Haloglycomyces albus DSM 45210: one gene and its partner. The protein of the gene in region 1 interacts with the protein of each later gene in a pairwise test. Links are inferred from orthologs where the notes say so. Each region holds a gene or a part of one and is shown on either strand. Other genes may lie near its edges.

Region 1 (4,430 bases):
AGCTGATGGACACACCAAGGGCAAGCTCCGGCCTTGACCCGACGACGACGCGAGGTCGGCTGGCATTCGATCAATCCCATCCGGAATGGATTGTGGCCGAATTCGAGTCGCTCCTGCCCGAGTCAGAGGTGGAGGCCGCTCTGGCGGAGAACAATAGCGCTCCGCAGGTGCATCTCACCGCCCGGCCAGGGCGGATAACACGGTCTGATCTGGCCTCCCAAACCGGTGGTGAGGTCGGACGCTGGTCTCCCTATGCGGTGTACCTTTCGGCAGGGGACCCCGGTCGGGTCCCGGCGGTCGCGGCGAAGGCGGCGGGCGTACAGGACGAGGGCAGCCAGGCGGTGACCCTGGCCCTTACCGACACCGCGATCGAGGGAAGTGACGCGGCATGGGTCGATCTGTGTGCCGGTCCAGGAGGTAAAAGTGCTCTACTCGGCAGTCTGGCGCGGGAACGCTCCGCACGGGTGACGGCCGTGGAGCCGGCAGCCCACCGAGCGGACCTGGTGCGGGAGAACACGACCGATATGCCGGTGGAGGTTGTCGAAGCCGATGGAAGGCGGTGGGGACGTGCGGACGGTGCCGACCGCGTGCTCGTCGACGCCCCCTGTTCCGGGCTGGGGGCACTGCGTCGCCGCCCGGAGGCACGTTGGCGCAAACAGCCGGTCGACGTCGCTGAGTTGAGCAGGCTGCAACGCGCACTGCTCCACAACGCCGTTCGCATTACCCGTCGTGGGGGAGTGGTCGCCTATGTGACCTGCTCGCCGTTGTGGGCGGAGACCAAGGACATCGTCGACTCCGTTGTGGCCGAAGGTCACGTGGAAGTGGTCGAGTCGCCGGCGCTGGTGTCGGAGATTCCCGATACGACCGCGGGGCCGTATCGGCAGCTCTGGCCGCATCGTCATGGTACGGACGCCATGTTCCTCGCTCTTCTACGCCGCGTATGAGACGGTAGAGCCGCATCGTCAAGGCGTGTTTCCGCACCGCGCGAGTAAGGCCAAACTGGCGTGTCGTTACCGTACGCCTTGAATTACACTTGAGGGGTGAGCGACGTGAGGAATACAGAACAGTCAACCGTCATTGCCCCCAGTTTGCTTGCCGCGGACTTTGCCCACTTGGCAGACGAGGCGGCTCGAGTGTCCGAAGAGGTCGATTGGCTGCATGTTGACGTCATGGACAATCATTTCGTGCCCAACCTGACGCTGGGGCCTCCGGTCGTTCAGGCTCTCCGCGCGAGTACCGACGTACCGCTCGACTGTCACCTCATGATCGACGATCCCGCACAATGGGCCGTTGGCTATGCGGAACTGGGCGCCTATAACGTGTCGTTCCATGCCGAGGCGACCGACGATCCGGTGACCATCGCGAAAAACCTGCGTGCGGCCGGAACCAAGGCGGGGCTGGCGATCGACCGTGACACTCCGGTGGATTCCTACCTCGACATTCTGCCGGAATTCGACACGCTGCTGATCATGACGATCAAAGCCGGTTTCGGCGGGCAGAAATTCATGCCTGAGCTACTGGACAAGGTCGCGCTCGCACGTCGTCACGCAAAAAGCGGGCACTTGGATCTCCGTATTGAGGTTGACGGAGGAATCTCCGCCGATACCATCGAACAGGCCGCTACGGCCGGTGCCGACGCCTTCGTAGCCGGTACCGCCGTCTACGGTGCCTCCGACCCCGCCGCGGCCGCCCGACGACTCCGGCAACAGGCCGACGCGGCGCGTCAACCGTCCACTGACAACCCGGCGACCAACGAACGGTGACCACGTGAGCGATACCATCCCCAACGCCGACCCCACTCCCGGCGAGGATCTGGTGCTCATAGCTGATTCCGATGCCCATGTCGCCCAGTACCTGGCTGAACGCCTGCGCCACGACGGGTTCGACACCGCGCTCGCCAGAGACGGGTACCAGACGTTGGCGTCCATCGCGGTGCGACGCCCGTCGATTCTGATCATCGAACGCGACATTCCGTTCATCGACGGACTGGCCTTGACCGGGCAACTGCGCGCCGATCCGGCGACCGCCTCCCTGCCGATCGTCTTCACACAGGCCAGATTGACCGCCGCGGAAACCATCGTCGCCCTGAAAACCGGGGCCGACGACGTCGTGGCCAAACCGTTCGACCCGGCCGAAGTCTCGGCCCGGATCGGGTCGGCGATTCGGCGACATCGGGAGGTTCGCGAAGCGTCCCCCTTGACCGGCATGCCCGGCAACGACCGCATTCTGCGCGAGGTGACCGCCTGGATCAGGCGTGCCTACCCTTTTGCGCTCGCCTATATTGATATTGATAATTTTAAAGCGGTCAACGACGTATACGGATTCGTGCGCGGAGACGAATTCATTCGGGCCTTGGCCGAAGCGACCTACAGCGCCGCGGCCGACTCGGGCGCCGCCCCGGTATTCCTCGGCCACGTGGGTGGAGACGACTTCGCGATCCTGGCGCGGCCCGACGACATCGACGCCACGATCAGATTTCTCATCGGGAACTTCCGCCAACACGTCATCGACTTGGCCGACGATAAGGACGTGGAAGTCGGGTACATCGACTTCACCGACCGCAATGGGAATCCGGCCCGCTCGGCGCTGCCGACGCTCTCTATCGGAGTCGCTCTGTCCACCAAGCGCAACTTCGCCGACGCTCACGAAGCCGTCGCCGAAGCCAGCAACCTGAAAGGGAAGGCAAAGTCGCATATAGGCGACTACATAGCCTACTCCACCGCACCGTCCGATACGGTGCACCGCCCAGGTCGCCCCGTGTTCTGGAGCCGCTAGAGTGCCTTGCTCGCCGCCTTCGTGATCGGTGTTATATCGCACAAATGTAGCCAAACAGTCCGGACATATGACACAATTCCAGACGACAACCTATACGTCAGCGGGGTCGGTGAAAGTCCGAACCGGCGGTGAGCGCAAACGGCGCAAGCCCGCGACCCGATTACCTCCAGTAATCGGTGGATCTGGTGAACCGGGGGCAACCGGTGAGTCCAGAGCCGACGGTGAAAGTCCGGATGGGAGCAGACGCGATAGGAAAACCACCACGGGTGTAGAGCCCGGTGCGCACCGAGCGCCACCGTGCCGCCACGCCCGTTACCGTCCCGACTGTTCCCTGAATTCCGGTGCCCGGCACCGCGCCCTGCTACTGGACAAGTAAGTAGGGGGAACAGTGTTCACCGGAATCATCGAGGAGCTCGGGGTCGTCAGCCGAGCCGAGCCAGGGCGCATCACCGTCCACGGGCCGCTGGTCACCGGCGATGCCTCCATCGGAGACTCCATTTCCGTCAACGGAATCTGCCTCACCGTCACCGAAATCAACGGCGCCGAATTCCACGCCGACGTCATGCGGGAAACCTATGAGCGTTCCGACCTCGGTAAACTAGAAGCCGGATCCCCCGTCAACCTCGAACGGGCCGCCACACTCACCACTCGCCTCGGCGGTCACCTGGTACAGGGCCACGTCGACACCACCGCCACGATCACCCACCGCGAACCGGGGGCCAACTGGGAGACCGTCACCTTCGACCTCCCCGGTGAATACACCAGATACATCGTCGAAAAAGGCTCCATCGCCGTCGACGGCGTCTCGCTCACCGTCGTAGCGGTCGACGAACACACCTTCAGTGTGAGCCTCATCCCAGAAACTCTGTCGGCCACCACATTGGGGAAGAAGAACCCCGGCGACACCGTTCATATCGAAGTAGATCTCACCGCCAAACACATTGAAAAGCTCCTGCAAGCACGAAAGAGCAACTGATGTCCGACATTCGCCTCAATACCATCCCAGAGGCCGTGGAAGCGCTCGCCGCCGGTCGGCCGATCGTCGTGGCCGACGACGAGGACCGGGAGAATGAAGGTGACCTCATCTTTCCCGCCGAGGACGCCGACACGGAACTACTCGCCTTCACCGTCCGTTATTCGTCCGGCTACATCTGCGTGTCGCTACCGGCCGAGCGGGCCGACGCGCTGCAGCTGCCCCCCGCCTATGTCGACAACCAGGATCGACACGGCACCGCCTACGCCGTCAGTGTGGACGCCAAGTCGGGAGTGACCACGGGAATCTCCGCCGCCGACCGAGCACACACCATCGCGACCCTCGCGAAGCCGAGCACCACTCCCAGCGATCTGACACGCCCCGGCCACGTCGTACCGCTGCGATCTCGCCCCGACGGAGTCCTCGAACGTCCCGGCCACACCGAGGCCGCCGCCGACCTCACGCGTATGGCGGGCAAACAACCGGTCGCCGGAATCTGCGAGCTGGTCAATGATGACGGCACCATGAAACGCCTACCCGACCTGCGGGCTTTCGCCGACGAACACGGCCTGGCATTGATCACCATCGCCGATCTGATCGCCTGGCGACGTCGCGAAGAGCGTAACGTCACGCGTGAAGCACGGGCCGTACTGCCCACCGAATACGGAGACTTCACCGCCTA
Region 2 (3,430 bases), 3.1 Mb from region 1 along the record:
ACGCCGCGACGGACGTGCCTGTCGCGCTGTTGTTCCCCCACCTGGACACGAGATTCCACCGGGCGAAACTCATTTTCACCGTCTGCGACAAGGACAACTGGTTCGAATCGGCACGGCGTACTGGGAGGCCCGATGATACGACTTGAGGCCAGCTACAAACTAGCTGGCCTCGTCACTTATTTGTACTCCCGAGCGGATTCGAACCGCCGTTTCCGCCTTGAGAGGGCGGCGTCCTAGGCCCCTAGACGACGGGAGCAAGCCTGTGTTCGCGCTTTCGCCTCGCGAACGACTACTACTCTACCTGATCCACCACGAGCCGTTTTCGCGGACTCCCACTTATGCTGTGGGACACGTTCAGCGCTGCGTGTCCGGGTCTTCCTCCAGCTCACGGAACCACTCCTCGCCGACTCCGTCGCGGTAGTCGACCAGGGTCGCGCTGTACTGTCCCTGCGGGGTCCGAGCGTCCACTCGGGTGATGACACCGATGGCGGTGACGCAGACGTTGAAGTTCTCCACCTCGGAGTCGGTGGCACCCTGGATGTGGATGCAATCGGAACGCTCGCCCGCCAGGGTGACGTCGTCGAATTCCACCTTCGCCTTGTCGTCGGTCGTCGCCGCTTCCAACCAGGTTTGCACGGAACGACCCGTCGGGAGAATATTGTGCAGCTCCACCTTCAGCCACAGCCGCAGCGATTCCGAATTGTCCTCCCGCGTCCAGAGCGAGGCCTGGTCGTCCCGAACGACGGCCGCCCGCCCCATGTCGGGGTCGATCGACACGGTCAATTCGCTGCCGTCCTGGAGACGGTAGGTCGCGGTGTAGGAACCGATCTCGTCGGAATCGAGTCGGGAGGCGATCTCCGACAGAATGACGCGGGATTCGGAGCCGCCCTGATCGGCGCTAAAGAGACATCCGGCCAGTACGAGCGGAGTCGCCAGCCAACAGAGCATGGCGGGGATACGGGTTTTCACGGTCGTTTCTCCAAACCGGGGTGTCGTTCCTGTCGTCAACGTTCCCAAGTGTAAATTCAGCCGCGGGACGGCGATACGGGTGATGCCGGCGTTGGGACGCCTCAATGCGAACCACCTAATTCCGACACCGTCGACCGTCACCGCGTAGGCTTGGAACCGGACTGAGGACCGACCGAATTCGGTGGTCTCGTCCAACCGGGACGCACCGCAGCGCGGCGGAGCTCCACGTTTTCCCGCATACGTCGGGATCGTGGGACGGAACTCATGATTCGCATTCATTCGTCAGTGATACTGACAGCAGATTTAATCAGGAGAAACTGTGGCAGTAATTGAAGACCTTAGGGCGCGCGAAGTTCTCGATTCGCGGGGGAATCCGACCGTTGAGGTGGAAGTTCTGTTGGACGACGACACCCTGCAGCGGGCGGCGGTCCCCTCCGGTGCTTCGACCGGAGCGTTCGAAGCGTTGGAACTGCGTGACAAGGACCCCGAGCGTTACGGCGGTAAAGGCGTGCTCGCGGCGGTGGAGAACATCAACGGTGCCATCCGTGACGAGCTCATCGGACTGGAGTCCACCGAACAACGCCTGATCGACCAGCGTCTGCTGGACCTCGACGGAACTCCCGACAAATCCAACCTGGGCGCCAACGCCATTCTCGGAGTCTCCATGGCCGTGGCACGTTCGTCGGCCGACTCGACGGCACTGCCGCTCTACCGCTACCTCGGTGGCGTCAACGCCTTCGAATTGCCGGTGCCGTGCATGAACATCCTCAACGGCGGTTCGCACGCCGACTCGAACGTCGACATTCAGGAGTTCATGATCGCACCCATCGGTGCCCCCACCTTCGCGGAGGCACTGCGCTGGGGCACTGAGACGTACCACGCCCTCAAAGCGGTCCTCAAGGACAAGGGCCTGGCCACCGGGCTCGGTGACGAGGGCGGTTTCGCCCCCAACCTGGGGTCCAACCGTGAGGCCCTCGACCTGATCGTGCAAGCGATCGAGAAGGCCGGCTACCGGACCGGAACCGACATCGCCTTGGCCATGGACGCGGCCGCGACCGAGTTCTACCGCGACGGCTCCTACGTGTTCGAGGGCCAGAACCGCACCGCTGACGAGATGACCGCCTATTACGAGGAACTTCTGGACGCCTACCCATTCGTGTCCATTGAAGACCCACTGGCGGAAGAGGACTGGGAAGGCTGGGCGCAGCTGACCGGTCGGATCGGCGGTCGGGTGCAGATCGTCGGCGACGACCTCTTCGTCACCAACCCCGAACGCCTGCAGCGTGGAATCCAAGAGAACGCTGCCAACGGTCTGCTGGTGAAGGTCAACCAGATCGGAACCATCACCGAGACCTCCGACGCGGTCACCATGGCGCAGCGCGCCGGCTTCGGATGCATGATGAGCCACCGTTCCGGTGAAACCGAGGACAACACCATCTCCGATCTCGCCGTCGCCTGGGGTACCGGGCAGATCAAGACGGGCGCGCCCGCACGCAGTGAACGAGTGGCCAAGTACAACCAACTTCTCCGCATCGAGGAGGACCTGGACGACGCCGCCCGCTATGCGGGTGCCAAGGCCTTCCCGAAATACCAGGCACAATAGCGTCGTTTTAATCCCGGTTGGACAGTGCCGAAGCAATGTCCAACCGGGACACGCTTTTAGCTCTCGTCGTCTCCTCGGCCGCGTCCCGGGTCCACCGACCGGATTGTGGGGACCCGACTTTGAGGAGGCTTCAACCCGCTCGTAACGAAGCCATTAGACTTCTCAGTGTGAGTTCTCGACGTCCTTCGCGCCCGGGGGCCGGCCGGGGTGGATCCGGTCCCGGCCGCAGCCGCACAGGTAGACAACGCAAGACCACGACCGGAACGGTACCGGCCGTGCAGCGTCGTCGTGTCCGACCGCCGCGTCGGATGTCACGCCGAGCCGCCGTGCTCGCACTCGTGCTGTCCCTCCTCGCGCTCGCCTACGCCTATCCCTTGCGTACCTTCGTGGAACAACGCATTGAGATCAACAACCTGGAACAGGAACGGGCCCGGCAGATCGAATCGATCGCCGACCTGGAGAAGGAACGGGCGAAGTGGAACGACGATGAATACGTCGCCGCCCAAATCCGAGAGCGCCTTGGACTGGTCGAGCCGGGCGAGGAACTCGTCAAGGTCCTAGGGGAAGACGACAACGAGAATTTGCCCGATCCCGATAGTGACACGGGCCCCGAAAAAGAGTGGTTCGACGACCTATTGGATACCTTTGACGACGCCGACTCCAACGAACCTGAGGATGCAGACGATTGACTTCCCCATCGCAACGCTCGCAGCGCGACGATTTCGCGCCCACGGACCCGCAAACGCCGACCGCCGACGATGAAGCCGCGGTCAGCCGTCAGCTCGGCCGCCCCATCCGCAGCGTGAACGCCGTCGCCTGGCGCTGCCCCTGTGGCCAGCCGGCGGTGGTGGAAACCAA

What was found.
Region 2: the proteins of rpe (region 1) and eno interact in binary tests that used the Escherichia coli proteins (3 or more experiments, as listed by UniProt). The link is inferred for Haloglycomyces albus DSM 45210 from one-to-one orthologs.

Annotation. Positions count from the first base shown.
Region 1 is NZ_AZUQ01000001.1:3,319,704-3,324,133, reverse strand. The notes cover bases 1-2,906. They hold rpe (ribulose-phosphate 3-epimerase), read left to right. Parts: upstream 1-1,049; coding sequence 1,050-1,763; downstream 1,764-2,906. Other genes in these bases: HALAL_RS0115335 (GGDEF domain-containing response regulator), read left to right, coding at 1,768-2,775; HALAL_RS0115345 (transcription antitermination factor NusB), read left to right, coding at 1-944. Also shown: HALAL_RS0115330 (riboflavin synthase), read left to right, coding at 3,164-3,751; HALAL_RS0115325 (bifunctional 3,4-dihydroxy-2-butanone-4-phosphate synthase/GTP cyclohydrolase II), read left to right, coding at 3,751-4,430. UniProt on the Escherichia coli protein: Catalyzes the reversible epimerization of D-ribulose 5-phosphate to D-xylulose 5-phosphate.
Region 2 is NZ_AZUQ01000001.1:220,755-224,184, reverse strand. Bases 509-3,430 are described here. They hold eno (phosphopyruvate hydratase), read left to right. Parts: upstream 509-1,288; coding sequence 1,289-2,572; downstream 2,573-3,430. Other genes in these bases: HALAL_RS0101115 (DUF501 domain-containing protein), read left to right, coding at 3,258-3,430; HALAL_RS17925 (FtsB family cell division protein), read left to right, coding at 2,740-3,261; HALAL_RS0101130 (hypothetical protein), read right to left, coding at 509-969. Also shown: HALAL_RS19410 (sulfotransferase), read left to right, coding at 1-146; more of HALAL_RS0101130, read right to left, coding at 355-508. UniProt on the Escherichia coli protein: Catalyzes the reversible conversion of 2-phosphoglycerate (2-PG) into phosphoenolpyruvate (PEP). It is essential for the degradation of carbohydrates via glycolysis.